Regions from separate parts of the Spirillospora sp. CA-142024 genome, predicted to be linked through region 3. Evidence: predicted binding sites of a transcription regulator. Region 3 holds the regulator's gene; each other region holds the start of a gene.
The links. The regulator HrcA, encoded in region 3, represses chaperone genes, less so after heat shock. The targets are predictions, from matches to a motif close to TTGGCACTCTCNNNNNGAGAGTGCCAA.

Region 1 (3,273 bases), 4.0 Mb from region 3:
GGCGGCCGTGCCCGGCGTTCTGTCCGTACATCTCGTCCAACATCGGCAGTTCCCGCACCGGCCGGTGGGTACGGCCCGGCGACGCGTGTGCCGGGGAGGTGATGCCGCGCCGCGGGTTCCGGGCAATTTCGGGAGGCTTTAAGGGGCGCCGGAGTCCCGGCCGCTGAACCCGCCTTGGTGTTTCCGGTCATGTTGATCGCGGCGCGCCGATTCCCGTGCCGCGTCGCGCCCTTGCCGGGCGCCCGCAATCGCTGGTGAACGCAATGCCGGAAAACGCCGATGATTTGCACCGCCGTGGCGCGTCGCCCGGCCCCCCTTTGTGATGCCCCGCCGAGTGGAAGATCTTTGGGCAGGTTGCCGGCCGGCCGCTCCCCCCGGGCGGGTCAGACCGCCGGGACCGGGCGGGTGAGCAGCGCGACCGGATCGCGTCCGACACGCGTCACCACCAGGGTCAGCTCGTTCGCGCCGCGTCCCGGGCGGCGTCCGCCGAAGCCGAGATCGCGGCGGAGCCGGTCGACGTCGACGGCGGAGCCGCGTTTCTTGACCGTCAGCACACCGACCTCGCGGCGGCGCAGCTCCGCGCGCAGCCGCTTGACCGAGAACGGCATCACGTCCTCTATCTCGTAGGCGGCGGCGAACGGTGTCGGGCGCAGCTCATCCGATGTGATGTAGGCGATGTGCGGGTCCGCCAAGCCGCCGTCGACCAGCCCTGCGACCTCGCCGACCAGATGGGCGCGGATCACGGCTCCGTCTGGCTCGTACAGGTAGCGGCCCCATGCACGCACGTCCGGGACGTCCAGCCCTCGCGGAGTCAGCGTCCACACCTGGGGATCGGCGTCGGACGAGAGCAGAGTGGCCCGCCGATCCACGTCGCCGGCGAGGTCGCCGAGCCACAGAGCGGCTTCCTTCACGTCGCCGTTGACCGACACCCATTCGGCCTCCGCGTGGGCCGGGACGGCCTCATGAGGGATGCCAGGTGCGACCTTCACGCATGCGGCGGGCACCCGGTGGGCCATGTCGAGGACGACATCGAGCGGCGGCTCGTACGAACGAGGGTCGAAGACCCGGCCTCGCGCTGTACGGCGTCCGGGATCGGCGAAGACCGCATCGAAGCCTGACGGGTCCGCCTCGGTCGCATCACCCACCCGGACGGCGGCGTTCAATCCGAAAGCGGTCACGTTGGCCCGCGCCACCTCGACCGTCAGTGGGTCGAGGTCCACGCCCTCCCCGGAGAGCCCCGCGCGCGCTCGGGCGATGAGGTCGGCCCCTATGCCGCACCCCAGTTCCAGCACACGCGCGCCAGGCAGGCGGTCCGCGAACCGTCCCGCACGGTAGGCCGCCACACTCGCCCGGGTCGCCTGCTCCAGCCCCGCTGGGGTGAAGTACATACGGTCGGCGTCCGCGCCGAACTTGACCCGCGCCCGCTGCCGCAACCGCACCTGCGTGAGCGCCGCCGAAACCAGCGCGGGATCATGCCTCTTGCGTAGCCGGGACGACGTCGCCAGCAGATTGTCCTCGCTCACGTCCGCGCCGGAGGCCTCGTCGAGAACCGCCTGGCCGGAGGTAGTGAGAAGACTCTGTAGCGACGCGATGTCCATAGGCCGACATCCTCCCCGTCCAGAGGGACGCGGAGTGCAGCCTTGGGTGGGCTGAGGTTCACTGGTGGTGCGTCCGTGTTCGTGTTGACGGGTCAACGGGCACGGAATAGTCTCCATGACTGGCACTCTCCTAGCGAGAGTGCCAACACAGCGACGAAGGTCGGTCTGGCACCCGCGACGGCAGGCCGGTCCAGGGTCGCCTCTTCTGTCACATGTGCTGGCCGGTCACTCCGTGGCCGAGCCGAGGACCAATCGAAGGGGAGGTCAGATCGTGACGACCGCCACCAAGGTTGTTCTCAAGCCGCTTGAGGACCGCATCGTCGTCCAGCCGCTTGAGGCCGAGACCACCACCGCGTCGGGCCTGGTGATCCCGGACACCGCCAAGGAGAAGCCCCAGGAGGGCACCGTCCTTGCCGTTGGCCCGGGTCGCGTCGACGACAAGGGCGAGCGCGTCCCCGTCGACGTCAAGGTCGGCGAGGTCGTGCTCTACAGCAAGTACGGCGGCACCGAGGTCAAGTACAACAACGAGGAGTACCTCGTTCTCTCGGCCCGCGACGTGCTCGCGGTCATCGAGAAGTAAATCACCGAGATCGTGATGCACCCGCCCCGGTCGGCGCCGCCTTCGGCGGGCCAGCCGGGGCGGATCGCGTGAAAGAGGAGTATCCGCATGGCGAAGATCCTGGAGTTCGAGGAGGACGCTCGCCGGGCTCTTGAGCGCGGCGTCAACGCTCTCGCGGACGCCGTCAAGGTGACGATCGGCCCGCGCGGCCGCAACGTCGTCATCGACAAGAAGTTCGGCGCGCCGACGATCACCAACGACGGCGTCACCATCGCCCGCGAGGTGGAGCTGGAGGACCCCTACGAGAACCTCGGGGCCCAGCTCGCCAAGGAAGTGGCGACCAAGACCAACGACATCGCGGGCGACGGCACCACCACGGCGACCGTCCTCGCGCAGGCGCTGGTCCGCGAGGGCACCCGCAACGTGGCGGCCGGCGCGTCGCCGCTCGCCCTCAAGCGCGGCATCGACGCGGCCGCCCAGTACGTCTCCGACCAGCTGCTGAAGTCGGCCCGCGAGGTCGAGGAGAAGGGCGAGATCGCGCACGTCGCGACCATCTCCGCGCAGGACCCGCAGATCGGCGAGCTGATCGCCGAGGCGTTCGAGAAGGTCGGCAAGGACGGCGTCATCACCGTCGAGGAGGCCCACACCATGGGCCTGGAGCTGGAGTTCACCGAGGGCCTCCAGTTCGACAAGGGCTACCTGTCGCCGCACATGGTCACCGACCACGAGCGCATGGAGGCCGTCCTGGAGGACGCCTACGTGCTCATCGTGGACGGCAAGATCTCCAACGTGCAGGAGTTCCTGCCGCTGGCCGAGAAGGTCGCGCAGACCAAGAAGCCGCTGCTCGTGGTGGCCGAGGACGTCGAGGGCGAGGCCCTGGCGCTGCTCGTCGCCAACAAGATCCGCGGCACCTTCCTGTCGGTCGCGGTCAAGGCGCCCGGCTTCGGCGACCGCCGCAAGGCGATGCTCGGCGACATGGCCACCCTCACCGGCGGCCAGGTCGTCAGCGACGCCATCGGCCTCAAGCTCGACTCCATCGGGCTGGAGGACCTCGGCCGCGCCCGCCGGATCACGGTCACCAAGGACGCCACCACCATCGTCGACGGTGAGGGCTCC
Region 2 (3,273 bases), 1.3 Mb from region 3:
CTCGGCCTGGCCGCCCTCGTCCTGATCCTCGCCGAGGGCGGTGTCACCACCAGCTGGCGGCACGTGCGGCCCTCGGTGCCGGCCGCGCTCAGCGTGTCCACCGTCGGCACCCTGATCAGCATCCTCGTCGTCGCGTTCGCCGCCATGTGGCTCGTCGGCATGGACTGGCGGCCCGCCTTCCTGCTCGCCGCGGTGCTCGCCCCGACCGACGCCGCGGCCGTGTTCTCGGTGCTGCGCCGGCTGCCGCTGCCGTCCCGGCTGTCCGGCCTGCTGGAGGCCGAGTCCGGCTTCAACGACGCGCCCGTCGTGATCATCGTGGTCACGCTCAGCGCGCACAGCACCGCCCCCAACCTGGCCGAACTGCTCGGCGTGATGATCTACGAGCTGGTCGCCGGCGGGATCATCGGCTTCGCCATCGGCTGGGTGGGCGCCCAGGCGCTGCGCCGCATCGCGCTGCCCGCGTCCGGCCTCTACCCCATCGCCGTCCTGTCGCTGTCCATCGGCGCCTACGGGGCCGCGTCGCTGCTGCACTCCAGCGGGTTCCTCGCCGTCTACGTGAGCGCGCTCGTCCTCGGCAACTCGCGGCTCCCGCACCGCCCCGCCACCAGGGGGTTCGCCGAGGGCGTCGGATGGCTCGCGCAGATCGGGCTGTTCGTGATGCTGGGCCTGCTGGCCGATCCCGGAGACCTTCCCGGCCAGATCGTGCCCGCCCTCGTCATCGGATTCGTGCTGCTCCTCGTCGCCCGTCCCGTGTCGGTGGTGCTTTCCACGCTCGGGTTCGGGATGTCGTGGGGCGAGAAGATGTTCGCGTCCTGGGCCGGCCTGCGGGGCGCCGTCCCGATCGTCCTGGCCACCATCCCGATGGTGGCGGAGGTCCCGAGCGCCGACCGGATGTTCGCGATCGTCTTCAACATCGTCGTCGTGTTCACGCTGCTCCAGGGGCCGACGCTGCCGCTGGTCGCGCGCTGGTGCCGGCTGAAGAGCGACGAGCAGACCCGTGAGCTGGACGTCGAGGCGGCGCCGCTGGAGGAACTGCACGCCGACCTGCTGGAGGTGCGGATTCCCGCCGACTCCATGATGAGCGGCGTGGAGATCTTCGAGCTGCGGCTGCCGCCCGGCGCGTCGATCACCCTCGTCGTGCGGGAAGGGGCGAGCTTCGTGCCCGAACCCACCACGCCCCTGCAGGCGGGCGACACCCTCCTGGTGGTCACCACCGAGGCCGTGCGCGAGACCGCCGAACGCCGGCTGCGCGCGGTCAGCCGGAAGGGCAGGCTGGCAGGGTGGTTCGGCGAGACCGGCGGCTGACCTCCGGCCCGCCGGGGAACATCCCGGGGGCGAATCCTGTTCCACGCATGGGTACCATTAGCAGTCGTTCAGAGTGAGTGCCAGTCCGGGCTCCGCCGGACTGAGTCAGCGAGGAGGAACCGTGCCGACGTATCAGTACGTTTGCACCGAGTGCGGCGAGCCTCTGGAGGTCGTGCAGAAGTTCAGCGACGACGCGCTGACCGAGTGCCCGGCATGCAGCGGCAGGCTCCGCAAGGTCTTCTCGGCGGCGGGGATCATCTTCAAGGGGTCCGGCTTCTACCGCACCGACAGCCGCGGCTCGGGCAAGTCGTCCTCGACCGTGGGCGCCTCGTCCAACGGGTCGTCCAACGGCTCGGGTGAGTCCAGCGGCTCCTCAGGCGACTCCGCCAAGGCGTCCTCGTCCTCCTCTGACTCCTCGTCGTCTTCGTCTGGGGGCGACTCGTCGTCGTCCAGCAAGTCGTCCTCCTCGTCTGAGAAGGTCGCCTGACCTTCTAGGGTCTCGTACGCGCACCGGGGGATCCGCTGATGGATCCCCCGGCTTTTCCTGTGCCCTGACGCCGCCGGCTACATCTTCCGATGTAGCCGGCGGCTTTTCTGTGCCTCGAAGGAGGTAGCCGACTTCCCTCCTCATGCCGGACGCGCAGGCGGGCCGGCCTGGCGACCATTGAGGAGATGGGAGATACGGCCCGGGTCGTCCGGAACCGCCCCGGCTTGACATAGCTCTACTTTAGAGAGACTCTTAGTTCGAGAAGCTCGTCAGCACATCTTGCTGGACGTAATCGCGATAGTACTTGACATGTCTCGCGGGTCGAGAGATTCTAACGCGAACGCGACATATCTCGAATCGCCCGGTGCACACAGGAGAGGAACCATGAGCGCACCTAGCCCGGCTCCCCCCAGGGGACGGTCACACCGCCTGGCCGGACTGATCGCCGGACGGCGGACCAAGTGGGCCGTCCTGGCCCTGTGGGTCGTCCTGCTGCTGGCCCTCGGCCCGCTCGCCGGCAAGCTCGGCGACGTCGAGGAGAACGACGCGGCCGCCTGGCTGCCCGGCGGCGCGGAGTCCACCCAGGTGGTGAGCCTGGAGAAGCAGTTCCGCAAGGACGAGACGATGCTCGCCGTCGTCGTCTACGAGCGGTCCGGCGGCATCACCCCGGCGGACAAGGCCAAGGCCGCCTCGGACGTCGCCGGGTTGCAGAAGCTGCCCGGCGCCCAGAAGGCACAGGGGCCGTTCCCGTCCAAGGACGGCAAAGCCCTGCAAACCCTCGTGCCCCTGACGGACGTGGACCTCACCGGCGCCGTCGACCAGGCGCGCGACCTCGCCAAGCGCGGACCTCCCGGACTGACCGCGCACGTCACCGGCCCCGCCGGCGGTGGCGCCGACCAGTTCGAGGTCTTCCAGAGCCTCGACGGCTTCCTGCTCATGGCCGCAGGGCTCGTCGTCATCGTCCTGCTGCTCTTCATCTACCGCAGCCCGATCCTGTGGTTCGTCCCTGTGCTCGGCGCCGTCTTCGCCCTAGGGCTCGCCCAATCGACGGTGTATCTGCTCGCCAAGTACGCGGACCTCACCGTCAACGGCCAGAGCGCCGGAATCCTGACCGTCCTCGTCTTCGGCGTCGCCACCGACTACGCGCTGCTGCTCGTCGCGCGCTACCGGGAGGAACTGCACCGGCACGAGGACCGGCACGAGGCCATGGCGTACGCGCTGCACCGCGCGGGGCCCGCCATCATCGCGTCCGCCGCCACCGTCGCGATCGGTCTGCTGTGCCTGCTGCTCGCCGACATGAACTCCACCGCGGGCATGGGTCCCGTGGCCGCCGCCGGCGTCCTCACCGCGCTCGCCGCCATGACGACCCTCCTGCCGGCCCTTCTCGTCATCTTCGGCCGCTGGCTGTTCTGGCCGCTGATCCCCCGGTACGACGAGAAGTACCTGAAGCCGGAGGCTTACGAAGCCGAGCACGGCATGTG
Region 3 (3,273 bases):
ATCTTGACCTTGACGGTGCGCCGGGTGCGGACCCGGCCGTCGCCCGAGCACTCGGTGCACGGGTTGCGGATCACCGAGCCGAACCCGCCGCACGCCGGGCACGGCCGGGCCGTCATGACCTGGCCGAGGAAGGAGCGCTGGACCTGCTGCACCTCGCCGCGGCCGTGGCACGTCTCGCAGGTCTCCGGGTGGGTGCCGGGCGCGCAGCCCGAGCCCTCGCAGGTCGTGCAGGCGACCGCGGTGTCGATGGACAGCTCCCGGGTCGTGCCGAACGCGGTCTCGCCGAGGTCGAGCTCGACCCGCAGCGTCGCGTTCCGGCCGCGGCGTGCCCGCGACCGCGGGCCCCGCGACGTCGCGGTGCCGAAGAAGGCGTCCATGATGTCGCTGAACGGGAATCCGGCGCCGCCGAACCCGCCGGCCCCCGGGCCGCCCGCGGACGCGAACGGGTCCGCGCCGAGGTCGTACATCTCGCGCTTCTTCGGATCGGAGAGCACCTCGTACGCCTGGGTGATCTCCTTGAACTTCTCCTGCGTCTCCGGATCCGGGTTGACGTCCGGGTGGAGTTCCCGGGCGAGCCGGCGGTAGGCCCTCTTGACCTCGTCGGCGCTGGCGTCCCGCCGGACGCCCAGGGTCGCGTAGTAGTCGTTCGCCACTTACGACCCCGCCAGGATCTGTCCCACGTAGCGTGCCACTGCCCGTACCGCTCCCATCGTGCTGGGGTAATCCATGCGTGTAGGCCCGAGAACTCCAAGCCGGGCCAAGGTGAGATCGCCCACCCCGTAGTCGGCGGCGACCACCGAGGTCGATCTGAGCCCCAGGTCGGGGTTCTCGGTGCCGATCCGCACCGTAACTGTAGAGGAGTCGCCGGTCTCGCCGAGCAGCCGCATCAGGACGACCTGCTCCTCCAGCGCCACCAGTACCTCCCGCAGGCTCTGCGAGAAGTCCACGGCGGCGAGGTTGGCCGCCCCGGCGAAGACGATCTTCTCCTCGTGCTTCTCGACGAGTGTCTCCAGCAGGACGGACAGGACCGCCGCCGCGATCGGCCGGTCGTCCGGCCCCACCTTGTCGGGCAGGTCCGCGACGGCGGCCGGGACGTCGCCGAGCCCGAGCCCGTCCAGGCACGTGTTGAGCAACGCCCGCAGGTGCCCGATCGATTCCTCGGAGATCGACCCGGTCTCGATGACGCGCTGCTCCACCCGGCCGGTGTCGGTGATCAGGACGAGCAGCAGCCGCCCCTCCGCGACGGGGACCAGCTCCACGTGCCGCACCGACGAGCGGGTCAGCGACGGGTACTGGACCACCGCGACCTGCCGGGTCAGCTGCGCCAGCAGCCGCACCGTCCGGCCGACGACGTCGTCGAGGTCGTACGCGCCGGACAGGAACGTCTCGATCGCGCGGCGCTCGGCGACCGACAGCGGCTTGATCGTGGACAGCCGGTCGACGAACAGCCGGTAGCCCTTGTCGGTGGGGACGCGCCCGGCGCTGGTGTGCGGCTGGGCGATGTAGCCCTGCTCCTCCAGCACCGCCATGTCGTTGCGGATGGTCGCCGGCGACACGCCGAGGTTGTGCCGGTCCGCCAGCGCCTTGGAGCCCACCGGCTCGTTGGTGGAGACGTAGTCCTCGACGATGGCGCGCAGGACCGCGAGCTTCCGGTCGTCCAGCACGTTGTCACCTCCTTCGTCCGGCCGGCCCGTGCAACTGGCACTCCTTACTCCCGAGTGCCAAGTCTACGGCCCGGAGGGCTCGGCTGGAGCGTCCGCGCACTCCCCGCATGGCTGCGCGATCCTATCCGTATCGGGCGCGGACGCCACGCCGGGAGACGAGGGACGACGCCGCCCGGGCCTCCCGCCGGGTTAATGTGCGGACCCGTGCGGAGTAAGAATTACGGAAACGACGTGCTGGCCGGCGACTGGCGCCGGCCCCGCAAGGGACAGATCCCCGAAGTCCCGGCGGAGCCGGGCCTGGTGGCCGAGGACCCCGGCAGCGGCTTCTGCGGAGCCGTCGTCGGCTGCGACAAGTTCGGCGTCACCCTGGAGGACCGGTTCGGCAAGCGCCGGGTGTTCCCGCTGACCAAGTCCGGGTTCCTCATCGACGGCAAGCCGGTCACGCTGGTCAGGCCGGGCGCCGCGCCGAAGGGCCCGGCGCGCTCGGCGTCCGGGTCCATCGCCGTCGAGGGCCTGCGGGCACGGGTGGCCAAGGAGAGCCGCATCTACGTGGAGGGCGTCCACGACGCGGAGCTGGTCGAGAAGATCTGGGGCCACGACCTGCGGGTCGAGGGCGTCGTCGTGGAGTACCTCGAAGGCGTGGACGACCTGCCCGCCATCGTCGAGGAGTTCGCCCCGGACGAGGAGCGCCGCCTCGGCGTCCTCGTCGACCATCTGGTGGAAGGGTCCAAGGAGTCCAGGATCGCGGCGCGGGTCACGTCGCCGCACGTCCTCGTCACCGGTCACCCGTTCATCGACATCTGGGAGGCCGTCAAGCCCGCGGCCGTCGGCATCCGCGCCTGGCCGCGCATCCCGCGCGGCGTCTCCTGGAAGGAGGGCGTCGTGGCCGAACTCGGCTGGGGCGACGACACGGGCGCGGCCTGGAAACGCATCCTCGGCTCGGTCGACACCTACACCGATCTGGAACCGGCCCTCCTCGGCCGGGTGGAAGAGCTGATCGACTTCGTCGCCGGCTAGCCGCGGGGCCGGTCAGGTCAGGGTGCGGAGGACGGCGTCGGCCAGGAGGCGGCCGCGCCGGGTCAGGACGGCGCGGCCCCGGTCGTAGGGGGCGCGTTCGATCAGGCCGTCGTCGATCGCTCTGCGGACGGCCTTGTCGTCGAGGAGGTTCGCCGGGCAGCCCTGGGCCAGGCGGAGTTCGAGCATGATGCGCTCGAAGCGGCGGTCCTCGGCGTGCAGGATCTCCCTGGCGTGCGCGGGCGTGGTGCCCTCGGCCAGGCGGGCGGCGTACGCGGCGGGGTGCTTGACGTTCCACCAGCGCGTCCCGCCGACGTGACTGTGCGCGCCCGGGCCGACACCCCACCAGTCGGCGCCCGTCCAATAGAGCATGTTGTGCCGGCAGGCGGCGCGGGGGTCGGCGGCCCAGTTGGAGATCTCGTACCAGTGGAGGCCGTGGGATTCGAGCAGCTCGTCGGCGATCAGGTAGCGGTCGGCCATGGCGTCGTCGTCGGGGGCGGTCAGCTCGCCGCGTTTGACCTGTGCCGCCAGGCGGGTGCCCTCCTCGACGATGAGCGCGTACGCCGACACGTGGTCGGGCTCCGCCGCCAAGGCC

Region 1: groES (co-chaperone GroES) is a predicted target of HrcA. The motif match lies at 1,718-1,744, and genes of this name have one in related genera.
Region 2: ACQPZP_RS07920 (FmdB family zinc ribbon protein) is a predicted target of HrcA. The motif match lies at 1,363-1,389, and genes of this name have one in related genera.

What each region holds. Positions count from the first base shown of each region.
Region 1 is NZ_CP192077.1:8,234,555-8,237,827, reverse strand. Features, by position in the region: gene ACQPZP_RS38835 (class I SAM-dependent methyltransferase) at 384-1,598, opposite strand; gene groES (co-chaperone GroES) at 1,870-2,178, shown strand; gene groL (chaperonin GroEL) at 2,266-3,273, shown strand, end outside.
Region 2 is NZ_CP192077.1:1,614,736-1,618,008, reverse strand. Features, by position in the region: gene ACQPZP_RS07925 (potassium/proton antiporter) at 1-1,305, shown strand, start outside; gene ACQPZP_RS07920 (FmdB family zinc ribbon protein) at 1,427-1,792, shown strand; gene ACQPZP_RS07915 (MMPL family transporter) at 2,177-3,273, shown strand, end outside.
Region 3 is NZ_CP192077.1:2,924,871-2,928,143, reverse strand. Features, by position in the region: gene dnaJ (molecular chaperone DnaJ) at 1-653, opposite strand, end outside; gene hrcA (heat-inducible transcriptional repressor HrcA) at 654-1,664, opposite strand; gene ACQPZP_RS14160 (DUF3097 domain-containing protein) at 1,869-2,681, shown strand; gene hemW (radical SAM family heme chaperone HemW) at 2,694-3,273, opposite strand, start outside.